2 regions of the Microbacterium proteolyticum genome follow, and region 2 is predicted to be linked to the other one. Evidence: predicted binding sites of a transcription regulator. Region 2 holds the regulator's gene; the other holds the start of a gene.
What was found. Region 2 encodes HrcA, which represses chaperone genes, less so after heat shock. Its sites were predicted from a motif close to TTNGCACTCGNNNNNNNCGAGTGCNAA; they were not measured.
Positions count from the first base shown of each region.

Region 1: groES (co-chaperone GroES) is a predicted target of HrcA. The motif match lies at 2,383-2,409, and genes of this name have one in related genera.

Region 1 is NZ_CP121274.1:1,880,941-1,888,484, forward strand. Features, by position in the region: gene tsaD (tRNA (adenosine(37)-N6)-threonylcarbamoyltransferase complex transferase subunit TsaD) at 1-735, shown strand, start outside; gene P8R59_RS09580 (hypothetical protein) at 732-1,154, shown strand; gene P8R59_RS09585 (class I SAM-dependent methyltransferase) at 1,167-2,357, opposite strand; gene groES (co-chaperone GroES) at 2,489-2,785, shown strand; gene rarD (EamA family transporter RarD) at 2,901-3,839, shown strand; gene P8R59_RS09600 (ABC transporter substrate-binding protein) at 3,978-5,258, shown strand; gene P8R59_RS09605 (hypothetical protein) at 5,397-6,203, opposite strand; gene P8R59_RS09610 (ABC transporter ATP-binding protein) at 6,239-7,021, opposite strand; gene P8R59_RS09615 (ABC transporter ATP-binding protein) at 7,021-7,544, opposite strand, start outside.
Region 2 is NZ_CP121274.1:3,007,703-3,015,246, reverse strand. Features, by position in the region: gene lepA (translation elongation factor 4) at 1-1,389, shown strand, start outside; gene P8R59_RS15095 (DUF1990 family protein) at 1,415-2,059, shown strand; gene hemW (radical SAM family heme chaperone HemW) at 2,059-3,276, shown strand; gene hrcA (heat-inducible transcriptional repressor HrcA) at 3,358-4,392, shown strand; gene dnaJ (molecular chaperone DnaJ) at 4,446-5,567, shown strand; gene P8R59_RS15075 (16S rRNA (uracil(1498)-N(3))-methyltransferase) at 5,570-6,304, shown strand; gene P8R59_RS15070 (HIT domain-containing protein) at 6,352-6,699, shown strand; gene P8R59_RS15065 (PhoH family protein) at 6,749-7,544, shown strand, end outside.

The DNA of each region.
Region 1 (7,544 bases), 1.1 Mb from region 2:
GACGCCGACGCCGGCGAGCTGGAGTACCCCACCGTCGCGCTGCTCGTGAGCGGCGGGCACACGTCCCTGCTCCTCGTCCGCGATCTCACCAGCGACGTCGAGCTGCTCGGCGAGACGATGGATGACGCGGCCGGCGAGGCCTTCGACAAGGTCGCGCGCCTGCTGAAGCTGCCGTACCCGGGCGGCCCCGAGATCGATCGTGCCGCGGCTTCGGGTGATCCGACCGCGATCCGCTTCCCCCGCGGGCTCTCGCGCGCTTCCGACATGGCATCCCACCGCTACGACTTCTCGTTCTCGGGCCTGAAGACCGCCGTGGCCCGGTGGGTCGAGCAGCACGAAGCGGCGGGGCAGCCGGTGCCGGTCGCCGACGTCGCGGCGTCGTTCCGCGAGGCCGTCGTCGATGTGCTCGTCACCAAGGCCCTCGACGCGTGCGAGCGCTACGGGGTGCCGCGCCTGCTCCTCGGCGGGGGAGTGATCGCCAACAAGCGTCTGCGCGATGTCGCCCTCGAGCGCGCCGCCGCCGCCGGCGTCTCGGTGCGCATCCCGCCGTTGCGGCTCTGCACCGACAACGGCGCCATGATCGCGGCGCTCGCCGCCGAACTCATCACCTCGGGGCGCCGCCCGTCGACCCTCGCCTTCGGGGCCGATTCGACGCTTCCGGTGACCGAGATCCAGGTGGCGGAGGATCCGGATGCCACGGCCCCGGCGCCCCTGACCGCACGGGCGGCCTCGTGAGCGAGACGCAGCCGCCGAGCCGGCGCGCGCTCAAGGCGGCCGAGGCGGAGGGAGCCCCCAGCGCGGCCGAGCAGATCGCCGCGGGCGACGCCTTCGACGACCACCGGCTGCCCACGGCGCAGCTCGAGCGCGCCGCGTTCGGCGAGCACGTCGTGCCCTGGAGCCCGCCGGCCCCGGTCGCGCCACCGTCCGTCGCGCCGTGGGCCCTGGCCGTCGCGATCGCCGCTCTCGTCGCGTCGCTGTTCGCCGGCGTCCTGCTGCCCCTCGGCGTCGTCGCGATCGTCATGTCGATCATCTCGCTGCGCCGCGCGCACGACAGTCGCCGCGTCGCGATCTGGGCGCTCGCGCTCGCCGTGCTGTCGGTGATCTTCAGCGGCGGCTGGCTGATCTGGGCGCTGCCGCAGCTGTCGACGGTCTGATCTCCGGGCCCATCAGCCCACGCGGTCGGCGAGGAGCGCGACGCGGCGCCCCGCGACGCGCGTCATGAGCAGCGTCGCCGACTCGTCGCCCCGCAGCGACAGGCGGGTCCGCAGCACGGCGGGGTCGACGTCGACCCCGCGCTTCTTGATCTCGAGGGTGCCGATGTTGCGCTCCCGCAGCGCCCGCGCGAGCTTCTTCGTGTCCGCCGGGAGCTCCTCGCGGACGCGGAACGACGAGACGAACGGGCTCGTGAGCGCCGCGTCGGAGGTCAGGTAGGCGATGCCCGGCGCCAGCATCCCGGCATCCAGGGAGCGGGCGACCTCGCCGATCAGTCGCGCGCGGATGACGGCGCCGTCGGGCTCGTGCACGAAGGCGCCGAGTTCGCGCGGCTCGACGTCGGTCGCGTCGGCGGGAGCCGTGAGCTCCCACACGTCGTCGCCCCGCACGACGAGCGCGGCGCGGCGCACACCCTCGCGAGCGAGACGTCCCGACCAGAGGACGAGTTCGATCGTCGAGCCGTCGGCGCTGATCCACTGCGCCTCGACGTCGTCCGGGATCAGTTCGCGGTCGAACGCCGGCCCGAGCTTCACCCCGCCGGGTCGCGCCTGCAGCAGCCCGAACACCCAGTCCAGTGACGGCGACCACTGGTCGGCCGACACGCGCCGCGTCTCGCCGTGCCCGGCGGTGCGCCGCGCGGGGTCGAGCCACACGGCATCCACTCCGCCGAGGTCGGCGTCTTCCGCGCGCCCGTGCGCCACGGTGACGGCCTCGCCGAAGGGGGCGAGGTTGTACGCGGCGATCGCGGCCGTGACCTCGTCGGCGTCGACCGCTTCCACGCGGATGCCGAGCCCCGCGAGGCCGAGGGCGTCTCCACCGATCCCGCAGCCGAGGTCGGCCACCGACGAGACACCGGCCGCGCGGAACCGCCCCGCATGGCGGGCGGCGATGGACAGCCGCGTCGCCTGTTCCAGTCCCGCCCGGGTGAAGAGCATGCGGTCGGCGAACGGACCGAACTTCGCGGCGGCCTTCACGCGCAGACGGGCCTGGCCCACGACGGCGGCGACGAGATCGGGGGAGTGGCCGGCGGCCCGCAGTCGCGACACCGCGCGCGCGGCTTCGTCGGTCGTCGTGAGCGGACCCAGCTCGTCGAGCAGGGTCAGCCCCGCGGGGGTGAGCAGGGCGGTGAGCTCGGCGATCTCCACCGGCCCAGCCTAGGTGTCGATTCTGTTGGCACTCGCGTTGCGTGAGTGCCAACGCTTCTCTACACTCGGATTAGCACTCTCCCCGCGTGAGTGCTGACAAGTCTTCTGTAACGAGAAAGAAGAGGTAGACCGTGTCGGTTTCCATCAAGCCGCTCGAGGACCGCATCGTCATCAAGCAGGTCGAGGCTGAGCAGACCACCGCGAGTGGTCTCGTCATCCCCGACACCGCCAAGGAGAAGCCGCAGGAGGGCGAGGTCGTCGCCGTCGGACCCGGCCGTATCGACGACAACGGCAACCGTGTCCCCCTCGACGTCACCGTCGGCGACCGCGTGCTCTACAGCAAGTACGGCGGGACCGAGGTCAAGTTCGGCGCCGACGAGTACCTCGTGCTCTCGGCCCGCGACGTCCTCGCGGTGGTCGTGCGCTGATCGCTCTGCGATTTCCGTAGAACCCCGGATGCCTCGGCATCCGGGGTTCTGCTTTTGGCGCGGAATGCACGGTCTCCGGCAGATCCGCGTCGGCGCCCGCGCCTAGGCTGAGGCAGTGACCCCCGCTTCGCCGCCCGCCTCGGGATCCGTCCGCGGCGGCCTGTTCGCCTTCGCCGCCTATCTGCTGTGGGGCGTGCTGCCGCTGTACTTCCTGCAGCTCGAGCCGACCGGTCCGTGGGAGCTGGTCGCGTGGCGCATCCTGCTGTCGTTCGTGTTCTGCCTGATCCTGCTGACGGTCCTGCGCGCGTGGCGCCCCTTCCTCGCGATCGTGCGCCAGCCCCGCCTCCTCGGCCTGACGGCGCTGGCCGGCGCCCTCATCTACGTCAACTGGCAGACCTACGTCTACGGCGCCCTGAACGACCGGGTGATCGAGACGAGCCTCGGCTACTTCATCAACCCCATCGTCACGGTGCTGCTCGGGGTCACGGTGCTCCGCGAGCGGCTGCGTCCGGTCCAGTGGATCGCGATCGGACTGTCGGTGGCCGCGGTGATGGTGATCGTCGTGGGTTACGGGGCATTCCCCTGGATCGCCCTGACGCTGGCGCTGTCGTTCGGCGTCTACGGACTGGTCAAGAAGCAGATCGGCCCGTCCGTGGATGCCGTCAGCGGTCTGACCCTCGAATCCTTCTGGCTGCTCCCGGTCGCGATCGTGCAGCTGATCCTCGTGGCCCTGACGAGCGGGCTCACCATGGGCGCGAACGGCCCCCTGCACACCACCCTGTTGGCATCGGCGGGAGCGATCACCGCGATTCCGTTGCTGCTGTTCGCGGCCGGGGCTCGCCGGGCGCCGCTGACGGTCATGGGTCTCATCCAATTCGTCGCGCCGATCATCCAGTTCGGGATCGGCGTGTGGGTGCTCCACGAGCCGATGACGCTCGAGCGGTGGATCGGGTTCGGGCTGGTCTGGGTCGCGCTGACGATTCTCAGCGTCGACTCGCTCGTGGCGTCGCGCCGGCGCCGGACCGCAATATCGGATGTCGGCGAACCCGTCTAGAGGGCGTTATGACGCCGTGACCTCGGCGACGCACATCGTTAACGAACGGCAACACGACGAAAACGTGGAGACGATTAGGTTTAGGACACCAGACGGCACCCCTGTGCCGTCCAACGTTCATCCACAGCAAGGAGCACTATGAGCGTCTTCACGCGTTCGCGTGCCGGCAAGGTCCTGGGCGGTCTCGCTCTGGTCGGTGCCAGCGCGCTCGTCCTCGCCGGTTGCGCCGGTGGCGGCGACGCCGCCGCCCCCAGCGCATCGTCCAGCGGAGGCGCCGTGTCCACGGCCGACGGCACGTTCAGCGTCGGCACGATCCTGCCCGCCACCGGTAACCTCGCCTTCCTCGGCCCGCCCGAGGTCGCCGGCGTGAAGCTCGCGATCAAGGACATCGAGGCCACGGGCGACGCGTTCCCGTTCAAGACCACGCTCACCGAGCGCGACTCGGGTGACACGACGACCGACATCGCCACGCAGTCGGCGACGGAGCTCGTCAGCGCCGGAGCCGACGTCGTTATCGGTGCCGCGTCCTCGGGTGTGTCGTTCACGTTCGTCGACCAGCTGGTCAACGCGGGCATCGTCCAGATCTCGCCGGCCAACACGTCGCCCGACTTCACGACGTACGCCGACGACGGGTACTACTGGCGCACCGCCCCCTCGGACGTCCTCCAGGGTCGCGTGCTCGGTAACCTCATGACCGGTGACGGTGCCGCCAACGTCGGCATCATCTACATCAACGACCCGTACGGCACCGGCCTGAAGGACAACGCCACCAAGGCCATCGAGGCTGCCGGCGGCGAGGTCTCGGTCGCGGTTCCCTACAACCCGGGCGACACGGTCTTCACGTCGCAGGTCGACCAGCTCCTGGCCGCCAAGCCCGACGCCATCGCGGTCATCGCGTTCGAGGAGACCTCCTCGATCATCCCGCAGCTGGTGAACACGCAGGGCTTCCCGGGGTCGAAGGTCTACTTCGTCGACGGCAACCTGTCCAACTCGTACGAGTTCCAGCCCGGCACGCTCCAGGGCGCCAAGGGCACGCTGCCCGGCAACCCGGCCGACACCGCCTTCCAGAGCCGTCTCCTCGAGGTCGACCCGGCGCTCACCGACTTCAGCTACGCGCCGGAGTCGTACGACGCGGTCATCGTCGCGGCCCTGGCTGCGGCGCAGGCCAAGGACGACTCGGGGACGGCGATCCGTGACAACCTGCAGTCGGTCACCGAGGGTGGCGAGAAGTGCACGACGTTCGCGGACTGCCTGACGCTGATCAACGACGGCAAGGACATCGACTACGACGGTGTCTCGGGCCCGATCACGTTCGACGCGAACGGTGACCCGACCGAGGCGTACATCGGCATCTACCAGTACGGTGCCGACAACAAGTACACCCTGCTGAACACGGAGTTCGGTTCGCTCAACGAGTGATCTGATCTGATCGGGAAGGGCCCGGATGCCACGGCATCCGGGCCCTTCTGCCTGTGTCCCGCGCGTGAGGGGTCAATATCTGTCGCTTCGAATGCTCTCAGGCGACAGAAATGACCCCTCACGCGGCACGCGCACGCGTCAGGAGGCGGGCGTCAGGCCGCAGGCGGCGGCGGTGAAGGCGAGCAGGTCGTCGGCCACCGCCTGCGGGCGTGGCAGCGAGACCACCACCTCGCGGCCGTCGACACGGGCGACGAGGTCGAAGAGCGTTCCGACCTTGTCTTCCGCGATCGCGTGCGGGTCGCACCGGCGCGGCGTCACGGCCACCGTCAGCGTCGAGGGGGCGTCGCCGGGGGAGACGGTCGTGTCGAGCACCGCTTCCTCCCCCTCGGCGAAATGCAGCAGCGGGGTGCCCCGGAGCGCCTCGAGCTCGATCGGCGCGCCGTCTCCGTCCGTCGGCGTGATCGAGATCGTCAGGTCGGCCGTCCCGTCCCCGCGCGACGACGCGGCCGTGGCCGCGACCTTCGCCACGGCCGCGAGATCGTCGCGGTCGCACTGTGTCGCGCTCAGGCGGGCGAGGATGCCGAGCGGATCGTCGGCGTCGACTTCGGACGTCCCCGAGATGCCGCCGATCGTCGTCTCGAGGGTCACGCGGGCCGCCCCATCGCCCGACCCGCAGCGCAGGGCGGGGAGGGTCACCGGAAGGTCCAGGATGCGGCCGGGCGCGAGCGTCTCCGTGCGGCGGGCATCCCACGCGGCGGGGGAAGCCAGCGCCGGCGCCGCCAGTGTCGCGGCTGCGATCGTCACCGTCTCATCCGAACCGTTGTCGACCCGGAGCTGCACCCGTCCCGGCGCGATGTCGCCGCGTTGCTGGATGACCGCGACCGTCAGGCCGGTCGGGATGCCGGGCGGAGGAGCCGCGGAGCATCCCGCGAGGGCGACGCCCACCAGAGTGAGCGTCGCCCCCACGGGACGCGCGCGGATCAGGCTTCGGTCTCCCGTGCGTCGCGCTTGGCGTCCTCGTCGGCGGCCAGCGTGCCGAGGTAGAGCTCGATGACGCGGGGGTCGGTGAGCAGCTCGCGCCCGGTGCCCGTGTACGCGTCCTTGCCCTGGTCGAGCACGTACGCCCGGTGGCAGATCTGCAGGCAGCGGCGGGCGTTCTGCTCGACCATGATGATCGTCACGCCGGCGCGGTTGATCTCCGCGACCCGGAGGAACGTCTCGTCCTGGCGAACGGGGGAGAGGCCGGCCGAGGGCTCGTCGAGGAGCAGCACCGACGGGTCCATCATGAGCGCGCGACCCATGGCGACCATCTGCCGCTCACCGCCCGAGAGCGAGCCGGCGCGCTGACGGCGGCGCTTGGCGAGCTCGGGGAACAGGCCCGTGACGAACTCGAAGCGCTCGGCGAAGACCTTGGGGCGCTGGAAGAGCCCCATCTGCAGGTTCTCCTCGATCGACAGGCTCGGGAACACGTTGTTGTTCTGCGGGACCATGCCGACGCCCTTGCCGACGAGCTTGTCGGCCTTGAGCGCGGTGATGTCCTCGCCGTTGAGCAGGACGGCACCGCCGCGGATCTTGACCTGGCCGAAGATGGCCTTCAGCAGGGTCGACTTGCCGGCGCCGTTCGGGCCGATGATGCCGATCAGGTCGCCCTGGTAGGCATCAACGGTGCACCCGTTGAGGATGTTCACACCGGGCAGGTAGCCGGCGACGAGGTCGTCGGTACGCAGCACCGCGGTGCGGGTTGCGGTTGCGGTGTCGGTCATCAGAGCTTCCCGTCCTTCTCGTCGGCGACGAGGTCGGCTTCGGCTTCGGCGGCGGCCTCGGCCTGGATGGTCTCCATCTGCGACGTGGTCATGTCGCCCAGGTCGGTGTCGTGGTGCGCGCCGAGGTAGGCGTCGATGACCGCCTGGTCGCTCATCACCGTCTCGGGCGGGCCCTCGGCGACCACGCGGCCCTCGGCCATGACGACGACCCAGTCCGAGATGTGGCGGACCATGTGCATGTCGTGCTCGACGAAGAGCACCGTCATGCCTTCCTTCTTCAGGTCGAGGATGTGGCCGAGCAGGCTCTGCGTGAGAGCCGGGTTCACGCCGGCCATCGGCTCGTCGAGCATGACAAGCGTCGGGTCGCTCATGAGCGCGCGCGCCATCTCGAGGAGCTTGCGCTGGCCGCCGGAGAGCGACGCGGCGAAGTCCTCGCGCTTGGCGTCCAGCTTGAACCGGCGCAGCAGGTCGTCGGCGCGCTCGGTGTTCGACTTCTCCTGCGAGCTCCAGATCCCGGGGATCA
Region 2 (7,544 bases):
GATCCCGAGAAGTACGCGGCCGAACTCGCGGGTCTCATCGGCGGCAAACCGGAAGACGTGCTGCGGGTGAGCGGCAAGACGGGCATGGGAGTCGAAGAGCTGCTCGACCTCATCGTCGAGAAGATCCCGGCCCCGGTCGGCAAGGCCGACGCCCCGGCCCGCGCGATGATCTTCGACTCCGTGTACGACGCGTACCGCGGTGTGGTGACGTACGTCCGCATGGTCGACGGCGCGCTGTCGCCGCGCGAACGCATCCAGATGATGTCGACGACAGCGACGCACGAACTGCTGGAGATCGGTGTCTCGAGCCCCGAGCCGGTGCCCACCAAGGGTCTCGGCGTCGGTGAGGTCGGCTACCTGATCACCGGTGTGAAGGACGTGCGGCAGTCCAAGGTCGGCGACACGATCACCAACCACCGCAAGCCCGCCACCGAGGCCCTCGCCGGATACACCGACCCGAAGCCCATGGTCTTCTCGGGCATCTACCCGATCGACGGCAGCGACTACGCGGAGCTGCGCGAAGCCCTCGACAAGCTCAAGCTCTCCGACGCCTCGCTGCAATACGAGCCCGAGACCTCGGTCGCGCTCGGCTTCGGCTTCCGCGCCGGCTTCCTGGGGCTCCTGCACCTCGAGATCATCACCGAGCGCCTCTCGCGCGAGTTCGGCCTCGACCTCATCACCACCGCCCCGTCGGTGACGTACGAGGTCACCACCGACACGGGCGAGACGGTCTCGGTCACCAACCCCAGCGAGTACCCCGACGGTCGCGTCGCCTCGGTGTCCGAGCCGATCGTGAAGGTCGGCATCCTGCTGCCGAAGGACTACGTCGGAACGGTCATGGAGCTGTGCCAGTCGCGCCGCGGCACGCTGCTCGGCATGGACTACCTCAGCGAAGACCGCGTCGAGCTGCGGTACAACATGCCGCTCGGCGAGATCGTCTTCGACTTCTTCGACCATCTGAAGAGCCGCACGCAGGGCTACGCGAGCCTCGACTACGAACCGGCCGGTCAGCAGACCGCCGACCTGGTCAAGGTCGACATCCTGCTGCAGGGCGAGAAGGTGGATGCCTTCAGCTCGATCGTCCACCGCGAGAAGGCCTACGCGTACGGCACGCTGATGGCCGAGCGCCTGCGCAAGCTCATTCCCCGGCAGCAGTTCGAGGTGCCCATCCAGGCCGCGATCGGTGCGCGCATCATCGCGCGCGAGACCATCCGCGCGATCCGCAAGGACGTGCTCGCCAAGTGCTACGGCGGTGACATCACCCGTAAGCGCAAGCTGCTCGAGAAGCAGAAGGAAGGCAAGAAGCGCATGAAGATGGTGGGCCGCGTCGAGGTGCCGCAGGAGGCGTTCATCGCCGCCCTGTCCGGCGACGTCGAGACCAAGAAGTAGCGCTTACAACCGAGAGGGGTGGATCATGCGCCGGCAGAACTTCACCGACGACACGGTCGACTACGCGGCGGTCGGCGCCACCCAGGCGCACGACCTGATGCAGTATCCGCCGGAGCACTCGGTGCCCGCCGAGGACGCGTGGCGGATCGGCAGCGGCGAGGAGCGGTTCGTCGCGGCGGGCGAGCTCCTGCTGTCGTGGGCACCACTGCGGTCCGAGGAGCTGAGCATCAGCGACGTGCGCCCGGCGGCCGACGGCGGCTACTCGGGCGTCGGTTTCGATGCGGAGGGCGCCCCGATCGCTCCCAGCCGTCTCGAGTCCGAGCAGCGGTTCGCCGCCGACGGGACGCCCTTCGTCCGCCCCGGCACGAGCGTCCGCGTGCACGGCAAGGTCGACGGCCACCGCGCCGACGCCCACCTGCGCGTGATCTCGGTGTTCGAAGAGCCGCGGCGCGTGGGCTACATCCTCGGCACCGTCGGACACTCGATCGTCAGCGGCGAGGAACTGTTCTCGGTCGAGTGGCGCAACAACGACGAGGTGTGGTTCGTCGTGCGGGCCTTCGACCGCCCCACGGCGCCGTCGTACCGGGTCTTCCTCGGTCTCGTGCGCCGTCGCCGGCGGGCGCTGTTCCAGCGGTACCTGCGGGCGATCTCGCCGCTGTACACCTCCTGATGGGCGGACCGCTCCCACTCGGCGATCCGGCCCCCGTCGACGGGCGACTGCCCGACGACCTGCCGCTCGATCCCGCCGCCGACTTCGGCGTGTACCTGCACGTCCCGTTCTGCCGGGTGCGCTGCGGCTACTGCGACTTCAACACCTACACGTCGAGCGAGCTCCGCGGTGCGCGCCAGGAGGACTTCGCCGACACGCTGGCCGCCGAGGTGCGCCTGGCGGGCGGGGTGATGGATGCCGCGGGCGGGCGGCGTGCGGCATCCACCGTGTTCTTCGGGGGCGGCACCCCCACGCTGCTGCCGCCGGGGGATCTGGCACGGATGCTGGGGACCGTGCGCGACGAGTTCGGCATCGCCGACGGTGCCGAGGTGACGGTGGAGGCGAACCCCGACACCGTCGACGACCGCGTCGCCGAGACGCTGGCGGCGGCGGGCGTGACCCGGCTGTCGATCGGGATGCAGTCCGCGCAGCCGCACGTCCTGGCGGTGCTCGACCGCACCCACGACCCGCGCAACGTCGCGACGGCGGTCGCGTCGGCTCGCCGCGCGGGCCTCGACGTGTCGCTCGATCTCATCTACGGCGCGCCGGGGGAGTCGCTCGACGACTGGCGCGCGTCGCTCGAGACGGCGACGGCGCTGCGGCCCGATCACGTCTCGGCGTACGCGCTGATCGTCGAGGACGGCACGAAGCTCGCCCGGCAGATCCGCTCCGGCGTCGTGGCGATGCCGGATGACGACCTGCAGGCCGACATGTACGAGCTCGCCGACGACCTCCTCGGCGGTGCCGGCTACGACTGGTACGAGGTGTCGAACTGGGCGACCGACACGGCCCGCCGCTCGCGGCACAACCTCGCATACTGGCGCGGCACCGACTGGTGGGGCTTTGGCCCGGGCGCGCACAGCCACGTCGCCGGACTCCGGTGGTGGAACGTGAAGCATCCCGCGGCGTACGCGCAGCGCCTGGCCGCGGGGGAGTCGCCGGCCGCGGCACGCGAGCGGCCGGACGAGACCGCACGGCGCCTCGAGTCCGTGCTCCTGCGCAGCCGGATCCGCGAGGGGTTGCCGGTGTCCGAACTCCTCGGCGCGGGCCGGAAGGCCGTGGCATCCCTCATCGCCGACGGCCTCGTCGAAGGGCAGGATGCCGTGCGCGGGCGCATCGTGCTCACGCGTCGGGGCCGGCTGCTCGCCGACGCCGTCGTCCGCGCCCTCACCGCCTGAGCGCGCTTCCGGCTCCACGGCGGGCGGGTGCTCTAGAATTGGCACTCAGGTGACCGGAGTGCCAGGAGGAGGGAGCCGGCCATGGTGTCCGAACGCGGCTTGCAAGTGCTCCGCGCGATCGTCCAGGACTACGTCGACACGCGCGAACCCGTCGGCAGCAAGGCGATCGTCGAGCGGCACGCCTTCGGGGTGTCGGCGGCGACGATCCGCAACGACATGGCGCTGCTGGAGGACGAAGACCTCATCGTCGCTCCCCACACGTCGTCGGGGCGCGTGCCGACCGACAAGGGCTACCGCGTCTTCGTCGACCACCTCGCCGAGCTCCGCCCGCTGTCTTCGGCGCAGCGGAGCGCCATCACGTCCTTCCTCGACGAGGCCGGCGACCTCGACGACCTTCTCGCGCGGACGGTGCGCGCGCTGACGCAGCTGACCGGCCAGGTCGCGATCGTGCAGTATCCCTCGTTCGCCCGCGCGAACCTCTCGCACGTGGAGCTGGTCGCCCTCGGCGGCCCCCGTGTGCTCGTCATCCTCGTCACCGACACCGGCCGCGTCTCCCAGCGGATCGCCCTGGTCCCGTTCGAGCCGTCCGAGGGCGACATCGTCCAGCTGCGGGCGCGGGTGGGCGCGCTGCTCGTGGGCCGCAGCGTCGCCGACTGCGCGCAGACGGTCGCGACGACCGACGCGCCGCGACCCGGCAATGCGCTCGACGCGATCGCAGACGCGGTGCTCCGCGTCGTCGGCGAAGAGCTCGAGGAGTTCCGTCAGGACCGCCTGGTCATGGCGGGCGCGGCGACCCTCGCCAAGCGCGAATCCGACTTCCGCGGCAGCATCTACCCGCTTCTCGAGGCCATCGAGGAACAGGTCACGCTGCTGCGGCTCATGACCGAGATGGTGGCCGACGAGCAGGGTCTTTCGGCCAGCATCGGCCGCGAGAACGAACCGTTCGGTCTGGTGGAGGCATCCGTCCTCGCGAGCCGGTACGACGGTTCCGCGGGCGGCGCGCGCGTGGGCCTGCTGGGCCCCATGCGCATGGACTACTCCTCCAACCTCGCGGCGGTCCGCGCCGTCGCGCACTACCTCACCCGGATGCTCGAAGACGACGACACCGCTCGTTGACGAGAACCGCACGGAAACGGAACGACCCCGCGTGAGCGGGCAGGAAGGCGATTGTGGCTGACCACTACGAGGTCCTCGGCGTCGCGCGCGACGCCGGCCCCGACGACATCAAGCGTGCGTACCGGCGTCTCGCGCGCGAGCTCCACCCGGACGTGAACCCCGGCGAGGACGCGTCCGAGCGGTTCAAGCTCGTCACCCACGCCTACGACGTGCTGAGCGATCCCGAGCAGCGTCGCCGCTACGACATGGGCGGCGACCAGAACCCGTTCGGCGGCGGCGGAGCGGCCGGCTTCGGCGGCTTCAGCGACATCTTCGAGACGTTCTTCGGCGGCGCGCAGGGCGGGGGCGGGCGCGGCCCGCGTCCCCGGTCCCGCCGCGAACGCGGGCAGGACGCTCTGGTCCGCGTCACGCTCGAGCTCGGCGACGTCGTCTTCGGCGTGCACCGCGACCTCGAGGTCGACACCGCGGTCCTGTGCGAGACCTGCCAGGGCGCGTGCACGCAGCCCGGGACGAGCGAGGTGACCTGCGACATCTGCCACGGGTCGGGGCACGTGCAGCGCACGGTCCGCAGCCTCCTCGGCAACGTCGTGACGAGCCAGCCCTGCAGCGTCTGCCAGGGCCACGGCACGACGATCCCGTACCCCTGCGGAACCTGCCAGGGTCAGGGGCGCGTCCGCGCCCGCCGCACGGTGTCGGTCGACATCCCCGCCGGCGTCGAGACGGGCCTGCGCCTGCAGCTCCCCGGCTCGGGCGAGGTCGGTCCCGCGGGCGGCCCGAACGGCGACCTCTACCTCGAGATCACCGTCGAGTCGCACGACGCCTTCAGCCGCGAGGGCGACGACCTGCTCGCGACCCTCGAGGTCTCGATGCCGGATGCCATCCTCGGCACCGCCACGACGATCGAGTCGCTCGACGGCAGCGTCGACCTCGAGGTGCGACCGGGCGTGCAGTCCGGCGACGTGCTGACGATCAAGGGCCGGGGCATCACGCCGCTGCGCGGCAGCCAGCGCGGCGATCTGAAGATCGGCGTGCACGTGGTGACCCCGACGCGACTGGACCACAAGGAGCGCGCCCTCATCGAGGAGTTCGCCAAGCGCACGAAGGCCCCCCAGCCGCGCCTGGCCGAGCACCAGCAGGGCCTGTTCTCGAAATTCCGCGACCGCTTCCGGCACTGATCGTGGCGCTGCACTTCGTCACGGACGACGCGGCGGCCGCGGGGATCGGCGACGCCGTCGTGCTGACCGGTCCGGAGGCGCACCACGCCGCCGCGGTCCGGCGCGTGCGCGTCGACGAGGCGGTGACGCTCGGCGACGGACGCGGAGTGTGGCTCGACGGTGTCGTGACGGCCGCGACGCCCAAGCAGGTGGACGTGCGGATCACCGCGCGCGACGAGGTTCCCGCGCCGTCGCCGCGCATCGTCCTCGTGCAGGCGCTCGCGAAGGGCGACCGGGACGAGCTCGCGGTGCAGGCGGCGACCGAGCTGGGAGTCGACGCGATCGTCCCCTGGCAGGCCGCGCGGAGCGTCTCGCGGTGGGATGCCAAGGCCGAGAAGGGCCTCGCCCGCTGGCGCACGATCGTCCGCGAGGCGGCGAAGCAGGCGCATCGTGCGTGGATCCCCGAGGTCGAGGGCATCGCACGTCTGTCGGATCTGGTCGCGCGGGCGGGCGACGCGCACGTCCTCGTGTTGGAGCCGTCCGCCGTCGAGAGGCTGACCGCCGTGGCATCCGATTCGTCCGACGATCGTGACGTCGTGCTCGTCGTGGGCCCCGAGGGCGGCATCGCGCCCGAGGAGCTCGACGCGCTGCGGGCGGCGGGTGCCCGGCTCGTCCGCCTCGGCGACACGGTGCTGCGCACCTCGACCGCGGGCGCGGCGGCGATCTCCGTGCTCTCCGCCGCGACGGGACGCTGGTAGCGCCTCCTCCCGGCCCGGCGTCGGACCCCGTCGATAGACTGGATGCCATGACCGAGCCGTCGATCTTCACGCGCATCCTCCAGGGCGAGATCCCCGCCGAGATCGTCGCCGAGACCGAGAACGCCTTCGCGATCCGCGACATCGCGCCGCAGGCGCCGGTGCACCTGCTGGTGATCCCCAAGACCGAGCAGTACCGCAACGTCGTGGAGCTGGCCGCCGGCGACCCCGACCTTCTGACCGAGATCGTGGGGCTCGCGAACTCCGTGGCCGCCGAGCACGCCGACGGCGACTTCCGACTCGTCTTCAACACCGGCGCCGGTGCCGGTCAGACGGTCTTCCATGTACACGCCCACGTTCTCGCGGGCGGACTGAACGAAAAGAGCACGGGTGGCTGATTCCCCCGAAGAACCCGTCGTCGAGCGTCTGTACGCCGACGGCGTCGCCATGGTCCAGCTCCTGGGCCCCCACGACCGCCTGCTGCGCGTGGTCGAGAAGGAGCACCCCGAGGTCGACGTCCACGTGCGCGGCAACGAGATCACCCTCACCGGGGGCGCATCGGCCGTGGCCGCGGCGAAGGGTCTCGTCGAGGAGCTCCTCACGATGACCCGCAACGGCCAGGGCCTCGACCCGTCCGATGTCTCGAGCTCCAGCCGCATCCTCCGCTCCGACGGCGGGCCCCGCCCGTCCGAGGTGCTCGGCGAGGCGATCCTGTCGTCGCGCGGCAAGGTCATCCGCCCCAAGACCCTGGGGCAGAAGGCGTACGTCGACGCGATCGAAGAGAACACGATCGTCTTCGGCATCGGCCCCGCCGGTACCGGCAAGACCTACCTCGCGATGGCGAAGGCCGTGCAGGCGCTGCAGCGCAAAGAGGTCAGCCGCATCATCCTCACGCGTCCCGCCGTCGAGGCGGGGGAGCGCCTGGGGTTCCTCCCGGGGAGCCTCACCGACAAGATCGACCCGTACCTGCGCCCGCTGTACGACGCGCTCAACGAGATGATGGACCCCGACATCGTCCCGAAGCTCATGGCGACGGGCACCATCGAGGTCGCGCCGCTGGCGTACATGCGCGGCCGCACGCTCAACGACTCGTTCGTCGTGCTCGACGAGGCGCAGAACACCACGCCCGAGCAGATGAAGATGTTCCTCACGCGTCTTGGGTTCGGCACGCGCATGGTGGTCACCGGCGACATCACGCAGATCGACCTGCCGCAGGGCGCGTCCGGTCTGAGGCTGGTCACGC